One region of the Martinezella sp. CNPSo 3964 genome, then DNA from elsewhere that is predicted to be linked to it. Evidence: predicted binding sites of a transcription regulator. Region 1 holds the regulator's gene; each other region holds the start of a gene.
The links. Region 1 encodes PhoB, which activates phosphate uptake and scavenging genes when phosphate is short. Its sites were predicted from a motif close to TGTCATNNANCTGTCAT; they were not measured.
Positions count from the first base shown of each region.

Region 2: a site for PhoB is predicted at 2,464-2,480, ahead of AC13Q5_RS12910 (DUF2794 domain-containing protein). Genes of this name have one in related genera too.
Region 3: a site for PhoB is predicted at 1,847-1,863, ahead of AC13Q5_RS30825 (UDP-2,3-diacylglucosamine diphosphatase). Genes of this name have one in related genera too.

Region 1 is NZ_JBXSOW010000007.1:136,877-141,048, forward strand. It holds gene argF (ornithine carbamoyltransferase) at 1-232, opposite strand, end outside; gene AC13Q5_RS21800 (acetylornithine transaminase) at 306-1,505, opposite strand; gene AC13Q5_RS21805 (GcrA family cell cycle regulator) at 1,931-2,458, shown strand; gene phoB (phosphate regulon transcriptional regulator PhoB) at 2,551-3,234, opposite strand; gene phoU (phosphate signaling complex protein PhoU) at 3,266-3,979, opposite strand; gene pstB (phosphate ABC transporter ATP-binding protein PstB) at 4,031-4,172, opposite strand, start outside.
Region 2 is NZ_JBXSOW010000003.1:523,067-527,238, reverse strand. It holds gene AC13Q5_RS12925 (ABC transporter permease) at 1-170, shown strand, start outside; gene AC13Q5_RS12920 (Bax inhibitor-1/YccA family protein) at 366-1,106, shown strand; gene AC13Q5_RS12915 (GNAT family N-acetyltransferase) at 1,228-1,785, shown strand; gene AC13Q5_RS12910 (DUF2794 domain-containing protein) at 2,041-2,442, opposite strand; gene AC13Q5_RS12905 (DUF1223 domain-containing protein) at 2,773-3,516, opposite strand; gene acnA (aconitate hydratase AcnA) at 3,775-4,172, opposite strand, start outside.
Region 3 is NZ_JBXSOW010000014.1:126,059-130,230, forward strand. It holds gene AC13Q5_RS30820 (MFS transporter) at 1-806, opposite strand, end outside; gene AC13Q5_RS30825 (UDP-2,3-diacylglucosamine diphosphatase) at 975-1,781, opposite strand; gene AC13Q5_RS30830 (glycerophosphodiester phosphodiesterase) at 1,895-2,650, opposite strand; gene AC13Q5_RS30835 (NADP-dependent malic enzyme) at 2,910-4,172, shown strand, end outside.

The sequences.
Region 1 (4,172 bases):
TGCCGGAGAGGAACAGCGTCTCGCCGCCGAGCTGTCGCATGCCGACATCAAAGGAGACGCGGGTTCGGGTGGACGGCTTCTCGAAGATCATCGCCAGCATCTTGCCGGCGAGCGGCTTGTCGGCCGTGCCGGCCTTCTGCGCGGTCTTTCGTACGATCGCGTCATCGATGATGTTGCGCAGATCTGCAGCCGGAACGGCAGAGAGATCGAGAAAGTGTTTCGGAGAAGCCATGTCCTTACCTGTACTCCAGAAAAAACAATAACGCCCGCGTGGGGCAGGAACGCCCCGACTGCGGGCGTTGAACTCAAGCCGATTTTTTAGTGCGGGCGGCGCGCGCACGCTCGGCGGCACGCTCCAGGCGAGCGAGACCTTCGCGTGCTTCTTCGGCAGTCACGACCAGCGGCGGCAGCAAGCGGATGACGTTGTCGCCGGCCGGCACGCCAAGCAGGTGCTCCGCACGGATCGCCTGCAGCAGCTCCGCCTGCGGAATGGCCGCCTTGACGCCCAGCATCAGGCCTTCGCCGCGAACATCCTCGATGATGTCGGGGAAGCGATCCTTGAGCGAGGCCAGCCCCTGACGGAACACCAGCGCGATATCGCGCACATGTTGCAGGAAGCCTTCGGCGAGCACGATGTCGAGAACGGCGTTGCCGACGGCCATGGCAAGCGGATTGCCGCCATAAGTCGAGCCGTGCGTGCCCGCCTTCATGCCGGAAGCAGCTTCCGCCGTCGCAAGGCACGCACCGAGCGGGAAACCACCGCCGATACCCTTGGCGACCGCCATGATGTCAGGCTTGATGCCAGCCCATTCATGGGCAAACAGCTTGCCCGTTCGGCCGACGCCGCACTGCACTTCATCAAGGATCAACAGCAGGCCGTGCTCGTCGCAGATCTGGCGCAGCCCCCGCAGGAATTCATTGGTGGCCGGGCGGATGCCGCCCTCGCCCTGCACCGGTTCGATCAGGATCGCGGCCGTCGCGTCGGTGATAGCGGCACGCACGGCATCGAGATCGCCGAACTGCACCTGGTCGAAGCCCGGCGCCTTCGGACCGAAACCTTCGATATACTTTTCCTGACCACCGGCAGCGATCGTCGCGATCGTGCGGCCATGGAACGCACCTTCGAAGGTGATGATATGGAACTTTTCAGGATGCCCCTTGGCGAACTGATAGCGCCGTGCCGTCTTGATGGCGCATTCCAGCGCTTCTGCACCCGAATTGGTGAAGAACACCTTGTCGGCGAAGGTGGCTTCCGTCAGCCGCTTCGACAGCTTCTCCTGACCGGGCACCTCATAGAGGTTGGAAAGGTGCCAGACCTTGTCAGCCTGGGCCTTCAATTCGGCAACAAGATGGGGATGGGCATGGCCGAGCGAGTTGACCGCGACGCCGGCCGCGAAATCGAGGTAGCGCTCGCCATTTTCGGTGACCAGCCAGACGCCCTCGCCTCGCTCGAACCGTAGCGGAGCGCGCATATAGGTGTCATAAAGCGGCGTGGTCTCGGCCATGGCCATATCTCCTCGATCACAACTTTAAGGACCGATCGCTTCCATTTGATGAAACGGGTCCGAAAAAATCAAAAATGCCGCCTTGCGGCGGCTTGGGCACTATTGATGTTTTGCACCGCGATGTCAACAAAACTGGCGCTTTAGCAGGTGCGAGATAGCGCTTGCGGGCGAAAGAGATGGGTTCGGCGGCGCCTATTGCAGAAATGCCACGCCTGGGCAGCAAGTTGGGGAAAACCTCGAAATCGATTCCTCAAGATTCTCGCGACTCTTGTCACGGAGTCAGCCTCACACTAGGTTAAAAACCAATTGCTAGACTGCATGCGGCGGAACTAGTCACCACAATTTTAGAGCGTTTCGCGCCTTGTTCCCATGCGAGGCAATGGTGAGGGATTCTGCCATCGGAAACGCGACAGCGGAGACAGGGCATGAATTGGACAGACGAACGCGTCGAGAAGCTGAAAAAGCTATGGTCCGAAGGGTTGAGCGCCAGCCAAATTGCTGCGCAGCTCGGTGACGTGAGCCGTAATGCCGTCATCGGCAAGGTGCATCGCCTGAACCTTCCCGGTCGAGCGAAGGCGGGCGGCACGACAACCACAGCGCGCACGCCGAAGCGCAGCGCCGCAGCGCCTCGCGCCGCAAGCTACGGATCGCGCGTTGCTACCCGCACGGTGGTCACCCGTCAGCAGGGCGCAACCATGCTGAAGGAAGAGATCGAGGTCGATTCCGTCAACGAAATTCAATATCGCCCGGCTGCAAATGTCGTCGTTCCGATCTCCCGCCGGCTCGGCCTGACGGAACTGACGGAACGCACCTGCAAGTGGCCGGTCGGCGACCCGCTGAAGGATGATTTCCACTTCTGCGGCAACGACAGCCCGGATTCGTCGCCTTATTGCACCTATCATCAGCGCATGGCCTACCAGCCGGTGCATGATCGCCGACGCAACAACGGCTGAAAACCATAAGCAAAACCCAAGAAAAACGGGCCCCTCGAGGCCCGTTTTTATATTTCCGCCGCTATGTCGTAATGCCCGAGCGGCCTTGCCGCTCAGGCTTCCATGGAATAGCCCGCGCCACGAACGGTGCGGATGACATCCTGCATATTGGAGAAATTCAGCGCCTTGCGCAGACGGCCGACATGGACGTCGACGGTGCGTTCGTCGACATAGATATCGTGCCCCCATACGCCGTCGAGCAGCTGCGAACGCGAGAAGACGCGTCCAGGCGAGGACATCAAGAATTCCAGCAGGCGGAATTCCGTTGGCCCCAACCGCACTTCGCGGCTCTTGCGATGGACGCGATGGGTTTCGCGGTCCAGCTCGATATCGCCACAGCGCAGCACCGTGGAGAGAACCTCCGGGCGGGCACGCCGCAGCATCGCCTTGACGCGGGCCATCAGCTCCGGCGTCGAGAACGGCTTGACGACGTAATCGTCCGCGCCGGTGGAAAGCCCACGCACGCGCTCGCTTTCCTCGCCGCGGGCCGTCAGCATGATGATCGGCAGGCGCTCCGTCTCCGGCCGCATACGCAGCCGGCGGCAGAGCTCGATGCCGGATACACCGGGGAGCATCCAATCGAGGATCAGGAGATCGGGGATGCGCTCCTGGAGACGCAGCTCAGCCTCATCGCCTCTGAGGATCGTGTCGACCTCGAAGCCTTCGGCCTCAAGATTGTAGCGCAGCAGAACGCTAAGCGCTTCCTCGTCTTCTACAACAGCAACTCTCGGAACCATGCGCCTATGGTCTCCTTTCTTCGCTTCCAGATTATTCCGTCACCGCGCCGACGGTGTTGGCGGTATCGTCTTTCGGGCGCTCGCCTTCCGGCTGCGCGCCTGTCGCCATGTAATAGATCGTCTCGGCGATGTTCGTGGCATGGTCGCCGATGCGCTCGATGTTCTTGGCGCAGAAAAGAAGATGCGTGCAGGTGGTGATGTTGCGCGGATCCTCCATCATGTAGGTCAACATCTCGCGGAACAGCGAGGTGTACATTGCGTCGATTTCCTCGTCGCGTTCGCGGATCGACACGGCCTTGTCGGGCGAGCGGGTCGCGTAGACATCCAGAACTTCCTTGAGCTGGCTCAGCGCCAGTTCGGAGAGGTGCTCGATGCCGCGAGCGAGGCGGCGTGGAACGCCGGTGCCCTGAACGGCGATGACGCGCTTGGCGGTGTTCTTGCCAAGATCGCCAACACGCTCCAGGTCGGAGGCGATGCGGATCGAACCCATGATCTCACGCAGGTCGGCTGCCATCGGCTGGCGGCGAGCGATCGTGACGATCGCCTTGTCGCCGACTTCGCGCTCGGCATGGTCGAGAACGACGTCGTCGGAAATGACCTTCTGGGCAAGACCGGCATCGCTGTTGACGAGCGCGCGTACGCTGTCGCTGACCATCTGCTCGGCCAGGCCGCCCATTTCCGCAATGCGGCGCGTCAGGAACTTCAGGTCTTCGTCGTAGGCAGAGAGAATGTGAGTGGAGACCATTTTTCTATCCTCAAGGTGAACTGTGTGAAATGAGCCGCGCGCCTGACATCATCAACCAAAACGGCCCATGATGTAATCCTGCGTGCGGAAATCGTCGGGATTGGTGAACATCTTATCGGTGTCATTCTCCTCGACCAGGTGGCCGAGGTGGAACATTGCGGTGCGTTGCGAAACGCGGGCTGCCTGCTGCATG
Region 2 (4,172 bases), on a different contig from region 1:
CATCCGCCTGGTATATCGTCAGCCGCATCATGCATCTGCCCTCGGCCTTCCTGCCCGATGTCGCCTTCTCAACCCTGATTATCGCTCTGGTGCTGACAGTGGGTATCGGCCTGATCGGCACCTGGCGCATCCTCGGCCAGAAAGCCGCCCCGGTTCTGCGCGAACTCTGATTCGTTCCCGGGATCGGCGGAAAGCCTCCCAAACGGCGCGATATTACAGCGATTTAACATCGGCCCTGTCGCTAGACCCTTGTCTACAAGGCTTGAAAGCCTCATATTCTGTGCAGGCATGCTGGAGCTCCGCAGCGGCGCCTGGGTCCGAGAGACCCGACACCGTACTCACATCGGAGCTTAAAAGAGGAAAACATGGCTGACTTTCGCAATTACCAAAACCGGGCGCAGAGCGGTGCGCAATCCGGTGCGATGATAGACGAGGGCCTTCGAGCCTACATGCTCAAGGTCTATAACCTGATGGCGCTGGGTCTGGCGATCACGGGTGTTGCCGCCTATCTCTCCTTCTCGCTCGCTTTCGCAAACGGACAGATCACGGCCTTCGGCCAGGCGATCTATCTGAGCCCGCTGAAGTGGGTGGTCATTCTCGCCCCGCTGGCGATGGTCTTCTTCCTGAGCTTCAGGATCAATCGCATGAGCGTGGCCGCCGCGACGACGACCTTCTGGGTCTACGCCGCGCTGGTGGGCCTGTCGCTGTCGTCGATCTTCATCATCTACACCGGCCAGAGCGTCGTGCAGACCTTCTTCGTGACCGCGGCCTCCTTCGGCGCGCTGTCGCTCTACGGCTACACGACCAAGCGTGACCTGTCGGCGATGGGCTCGTTCCTGATGATGGGTCTCTTCGGCCTGATCATCGCGACGCTCGTCAACATCTTCCTGGCTTCGTCTGCCCTGCAGTTCGCTATCTCCGTGATCGGCGTGCTGATCTTCGCAGGCCTTACCGCCTATGATACGCAGCGGATCAAGGAAATGTACTACACCGCCGACGATGCGACCGTCGCCGGCCGCAAGGCGATCATGGGCGCTTTGTCGCTCTACCTCGACTTCATCAACCTGTTCATGTTCCTGCTGCAATTCATGGGCAATCGCCGTTAATCGCAGCGCATGAAACGAGCAACGGAAAGGCGGCTTCGGCCGCCTTTTTTATTTGCCTGGCCACAGGCGCTACGGTTTGATAGCTGCCATCGCAAATCACAGATCAGGCAGCAAGAAACACATGTCCGTCAGCCTCCGCAGCGCTACCGCAGACGACCTTCCCTATATCACAGCAATCTATCGCGACTCCGTCCTGAATGGCACGGCAAGCTATGAGATCACGCCACCGAGCCAGGAAGAAATGGCAGCGCGTTTCCAGGCGATCCGTGACAAGGGCTATCCCTATCTCGTCGCAGAAGACGAAGCCGGCACGTTTCTCGGCTATGCCTATGCCTCATCGTTCCGCACGCGGCCGGCCTATCGCTGGATGGTGGAGGATTCGATCTATCTAGCGCCGGAGGCCCGAGGGCGCGGCGTCGGCAGGCTGCTACTCGATGCCTTGATTGAAAGCTGCCAGACGCTCGGCTTCCGCCAGATGATCGCCGTCATCGGTGGCGCCCATCCCGCCTCCGTCGCCGTACATCGCGCCGCGGGCTTCACCGAAACCGGCCTGTTGAAAGGCACCGGCTACAAGCACGGCCGATGGCTGGATACGATGCTGATGCAGAAGGCATTAGGTGAGGGCACCAACACCGATCCGGATCCGTCGGTTTATCCGGGGACGTTGTTTGGGGGGTAATATCTACCTACTGGTCGAGCCTCAAATACCCCCTCTGTCCCTTCGGGACATCTCCCCCACAAGGGGAGAGATCGTTCGGAGTTTGACGCGCGTTGCTTGCAAGACAAGAGACCACAATTTCAACAGGTCCGATGCTCACTTGAGATCAGGGAGTGACGCAGGTTACCAATCTACCCCCTTGTGGGGGAGATGTCAGCGAAGCTGACAGAGGGGGGTGCCGCACTCTCCGCGTGATACATAGCCAATGACGCGAAACTACTTCTCCACCAGCTTCAGCTGCTTGTCGAACACCTTCAGAACTTGGCTCAGGTCATGGCCGCGCTTCAGGATCATGCCGCTGGTATTGACGACTGAAAAGGCGCCCTGCTTGGCCGAAAGCTTTGGATTCTTTTCGATGCGGAAGAGCGGCATCTCGCCGGAGCGCTTGAAGACGGAGAAAACCGCCTTGTCCTTCAAATGGTCGATGGCATAGTCGCGCCACTCGCCCTCGCCGACCATGCGGCCATAGATCCAGAGAATCGCATCCAGCTCCCGGCGATGAAAGGTCACCGGTAACGGGTCTTTGCTCTGTTTGTATTCTCTGAGATCAACGACGACGGATGAATTGGTATCGACGGAACGGCTTTCACCGTGTCTCAAATCCGGCTGATCAGTCATCAATCCCCCAGGGGCTATCTCATGACAGGAGAATGACAGTTTGCCTCAGCCGCATCAAATTGCAAGACGGCTGACGGCTCACAATTTCTTTCCCAGGTCCCAAAGCACCTCGTCAGTGCCGCATTTCAGCCAAAACGACGCCCAATTTACAGGAAGTATAGAGGGCCGTTTGGCGCCGCCGCGTCAAACGGCCCGGCCGGGGCGCATCGATTAAACCCCAGCCCCGAATGCGTCCTCGCCGGGCACCTCCCCTTTTTGGCACAGGCCAAAATAGGGACCTTTTTGACCTGAGCCGAAATGCAAGGTCTCCGGCAAGGCTGGAAAAGCCGCTCAGCCGTCTGAGCCAACAGTCAAAACAGTGGCCCCGAGAATGGCAGCCGGATCGCCCGAAGGCGTCGACGACTGCAAGAGGACGGCAAGGCCTCTTCGGCCGGCCTTATCCAGCACATTGGACGGCAGCACGAGGCTCATGGCCTTGCCATCCCACATGCCCACCGTCTGGACATCCGATACCGCGTGCATATAGGCGATCTGCTGACCGGTATTCTCGCCACCCTTCGGCGCCACCATCTGTTCCTTGTCGAAATAGACGATGACGACATTGGCTTTGCCCTGGCCCGCTCCGATCTTGATCTCAAGCTCGTCGCCTTTCATGGCGGCATTCACCGGAACCGTCAGCCCCTCCCCAAGACGCTGAAAGTCATCGATCTTGACGTTGATGGCGTTGAGGTCGGCGCCGTTCATATGATCGCGGCCATTGACGATCGCCTGCGGTGTATAGACGCCGCTGCGCCCCATCGTGCGGGCATAGGCATATTGGCGCGCCGTGTTGTCTTTGGACGCCATCGTATCGTTCCAGCCGAGATAGTTCCAGTAATCGACGTGATAGGCGAGTGCCACGACATTGCCCTGGCGGATCAGCTTGCGGAAGGCCGCATCGGCCGGAGGACAGGACGCGCAGCCCTGCGAGGTGAAGAGCTCGACGACGCCCTTGATCTTCGCCGCTTCCTGCGCATGCAGCGAACTTGCGAGCGCGATGCCTGCCAGAAGTGGAACCAAAAATCGAAGGCGCATTTCTATCTTACCTCTGCATCCAATCTTGAGCACCGTCTGCCTACACGGGCTCCGAAACACTCGCGCTTCTTGCGGCGATCAGGCCATATCAAGCCCGAAAAATCTGAAACAAGAGATAATAGTTTAGCACGATGACGCAAAGTCACGATGGGGTGAGGCCGTAGTGAGCTCGAGGGCCTGCCGTACACATCACCGTGAAAAACAGGAGGCCGCCGGAAGAGTTTTCCGGCGGCCTCCAGGAATGGCGTTTAAAACCTATCAGGCAGCGAGATCGCGCAGAACAGTCTGCAGGATGCCGCCATTGTTGACGTAGACGACCTCATCCAGCGTATCGATACGGCAGATGATCGGGATGTCGCGAACCGTGCCGTCACCATAGGTGACCTTGGCGATCTTGCGCTCGCGCGGCTTGATATCAGCCAGACCTTCAATGGTGACGAGCTCGTCACCCTTCAGGCCGAGGCTTGCCCAGGTGGTGCCGTCCTCGAAGACGAACGGGATGACGCCCATGCCGACGAGGTTCGAACGGTGGATACGCTCGAAGGACTGAGCGATCACGGCGCGTACGCCGAGCAGGTTCGTGCCCTTGGCAGCCCAGTCGCGCGAGGAGCCGTTGCCGTATTCGACACCGGCGAAGATGACGAGCGGAACGCCCT
Region 3 (4,172 bases), on a different contig from region 1:
GACAGGAAGAAAACCATCACCTCGGCCGTAACGCCAATGCTCCACAGCACTGCGATCTCGGCGCCGGAAAAGCCGAGCTTATGCCAGTAGATCGACGCAAACGTATAGAGCATCGCATGACTCGATTGCTGTATCGACACCCCGATCATGGTGATGAGCAATTGCGGCGAGCGCAGATTTCCGGTCGGCGATTGCAGATTGATCGGTTGGTTGCGCCGGCGCGTCGGGCCGATGCGCGGCGCGAAAAAGCCCATCAGCGTCGTAAGGATGAATCCCGCCACCATCACAGGCAGTACGGTGGCGCCGCCCCACATGCCAATCAGCTGGCCGCCGAGAAGGGTCGACAGGATGAAGGTGATTGATCCCCAGACCCGCATGGAGCCATAATCAAAGCCCCAGCGGCGCACACCCGACATGGCGATCGATTCGACCACCGGCACATAAGGCGCGTAGGTGGCGCCCTGAATGCCGTAGACCAGAAGCACCGGCCAGAAATCGCTGGTCCAGTAGAGCGCGATTGCCGTCAGCAGCGACAGGGCACCCGACCATAGCAACACATCGGCCCGCTCCGTCATATGATCGGCGAGTACAGCGATGATGGGCGTCACGAGGACGCGCACGACCATAGGAATGGCGATCACCAGGCCGATCTCATGATCATTGAAATTCAACCCCGCCAGCCAGACGGGAAAGAACGGTACGGCAATGCCGTTGACGAACAACGGGGCACAATAGGACAGGGCGGCACGCAAGCGGAAATATGGAGGCGCACCCTCGCCCTGGAAGGACTTGATCGCGGGAATCATGACAGACCTGAAGGGGAACTTACTTGTCCCTATCACGCTATCGAGAATACGACTATGGCGAGAAATGGCCAAAACCGTAACGTTTCGGAAAAATCCGAAGTCAGAGCCGTCCTGCGGCGATCAATAATTATGACAGGCCATTATCAGCTACGTGAAGAGGCGCAGGAATTACGCCGCCTGGGCACCGATCGGCCGCGGCAATTCTCCGACCGGAGAATCCACAGGCTGCGTCTCGAGGATAGCCCGCCAGGTGATCAGCTCGAACGTACCGTCCTCATGCTCGGCGATCGCCGTGCAGCTTTCCACCCAGTCGCCGGTATTGATGTAGCGCACGCCGTCGAGATCCTCGATGACCGCATGGTGGATGTGACCGCAGATGACGCCATCGGCATCGTTACGCTTTGCTTCTTCGGCGACGACGCGCTGAAATTCGCCGATGAAGTTGACGGCGTGCTTGACCTGCAGCTTCGCCCAGGCCGAAAAGGACCAATAGGGCATGTTCAGGCGGCGGCGTACGGCAGCAAGGCCGATATTAATCAGGATGGCCATGTCATAGGCCCAATCGCCGAGATAGGCGAGCAGGCGGGCATTGCGGACAACGACGTCGAATTCATCGCCGTGGAGCACGAGATATTTCTTCCCATCGGCCGTTTCGTGCATGGCGCGCTGCGCCACCTCGATACCGCCGAAGTGCATTCCGGGGAAGTCACGCAGGAATTCGTCGTGATTGCCAGGGATGTAGACGATGCGCGTACCCTTGCGCGCCTTGCGCAGAAGCTTCTGCACGACGTCGTTGCAATCCTGCGGCCAGTACCAGTTCCGCTTCAGTCTCCAACCATCAACGATATCCCCGACCAGAAAGATCGTGTCGGCGTCGTGGTAACGAAGAAAATCGAGCAGGTAGTCCGCCTTGGCGGCCTTCGAGCCGAGGTGCACGTCAGAAATGAATAACGTTCGGAAATGCCGGGGGTCCATGTTTTCATTCACGAACTTTATGTCCGTGCCCTATCCTACCTTGGCTATTCCAAAACCAGACTCGTGTTTCAGGAAGATGACAAACCCTGTGCTTGGCGGCTCGGCGACGATGTTCAGCCGCGTCTCGCGGCGATCGCGAGGTCAGGACGGTCGCTTGTAAAACTGGCGATACCGAGGCGAAACATGGCCCGTGCCGCCTCGCTTGTATGGGCCGCCCATCCGTGCACCTTCACGCCATTCTTGCGAAAGAGCTGCATGACCTCGCCGTCAAGCGCATCGGCACGTATTGCAATCTCGCGCACGCCGAAGCCGCGCATGGCGGCCATGACGCCGCCCCAGCCGAGTTGGCCGGCCAGCTGAGGCGAACAGAGGAAGATGAAACCGAGCAGTTCGCCGACATTCAGCCCTTGTTCGCCAAGCGCTGCACTGAATGCTTCGAGACGCGGCAGGGAGAAGCTCGTCACCATCGTACGCGTCAGCATGCCGGTCGCCGTCAGCTGATCGACAATGCGCCGCTCCATCCCCTCATAGGGCGTGCCATCCGCCCTGGTCTTGATCTCCAGTCTGAGGTCGACGGCGGATGGCCCGAAAATATCGATGGTCTCCATCAGGGTCGGAATGGTTTCGCCGCCGCTTCCGATCACGACATGGCGCATCAGTTCGTCATAGCTGAAATCGGCGATCGCGCCCTTGCCATCCGTCATCCGGTCGATCAGAGCGTCGTGATGCACGACGAGCTTGCCGTCCCGCGTCTGATGCACGTCGAATTCGACGAGATCAACATCGAGCTTGGCCGTCTTCGAAAAGGCGAGCCTGGTGTTTTCGGGCCACAAATGCGCACCGCCGCGATGGGAGGCAATCAGAGTCATCGAGGAAATCTCCGCCTGAAATATTCATAGGTCGACGCGATGAATGCCTGATGACGCGACCGCAACGTTCGACGGGCGGAAGGGTCATCGCGCGATCATTGCGGAAAAGGCAATTCAGTTTTGCCAAGACAAAAACGCTTCGCGACCTCAATTGCATACTGTGAAGGCGAAGCGATTGATGTATGCAGAAGACTCAAAGCGCAGGCAGGAATGGAGACGCGAGTTGGATACGAACGACACTTCGAAAGCAGCCAAGAATATGGCGAGCGGAAATCTCGATGAACAGGCGCTCTATTTCCATCGCTATCCCCGCCCCGGCAAGCTGGAAATTCAGGCGACGAAGCCGCTGGGCAATCAGCGCGATCTGGCGCTTGCCTATTCGCCCGGCGTCGCCGCCCCCTGCATCGCCATCCGCGACAATCCGGACACGGCTGCCGACTATACGTCCCGCGCCAATCTCGTTGCCGTGATTTCCAACGGTTCGGCGGTACTTGGCCTCGGCAATATCGGTCCCCTCGCCTCGAAGCCCGTCATGGAAGGCAAGGCCGTCCTCTTCAAGAAATTCGCCGGCATCGACGTCTTCGACATCGAAATTGCGGCTCCGACGGTCGATGAGATGGTCAACACGGTTTCGGCGCTCGAGCCGACCTTCGGCGGCATCAATCTCGAAGACATCAAGGCGCCGGAATGCTTCGACGTCGAGCGCCGCCTGCGCGAGCAGATGGAAATCCCGGTTTTCCACGACGACCAGCACGGCACCGCCATTATCGTCGCAGCCGCCATCCTCAACGGCTTGGAACTCGCCGGCAAGAAGATCGAAGACGTCAAGATCGTCGCCTCCGGCGCCGGTGCGGCAGCTCTTGCCTGCCTCAACCTGCTCGTCACCCTCGGCGCCAGGCGCGAAAACATCTGGGTCCACGATATCGAAGGCTTGGTCTACAAGGACCGCAACGTCCTGATGGACGAGTGGAAGTCGGTCTATGCGCAGGACAGCGACAAGCGCGTGCTTGCCGAATCCATTCCCGGCGCCGACGTCTTCCTCGGCCTGTCCGCAGCCGGCGTGCTGAAGCCCGAGCTTCTCGAACAGATGGCGGAAAAGCCGCTGATCATGGCGCTCGCCAATCCGACGCCGGAAATCATGCCGGATCTCGCCCGCGCCGCCCGCCCGGATGCGATGATCTGCACCGGCCGCTCGGATTTCCCGAACCAGGTCAACAACGTCCTCTGCTTTCCGTATATCTTCCGCGGCGCGCTTGATTGCGGCGCCAAGACGATCAACGAAGAGATGAAGATGGCCGCCGTGCGCGCCATCGCCGCCCTTGCCCGCGAGGAACCGTCCGACGTCGCCGCTCGCGCCTATTCGGGCGAAACGCCGGTCTTTGGCCCCAACTACCTCATCCCCTCGCCGTTCGATCCGCGCCTCATCCTGCGCATCGCGCCGGCAGTCGCCAAGGCCGCCGCCGATAGCGGCGTGGCGCTGCGCCCGATCGCCGATTTCGATGCCTATATGGACGAACTCAAC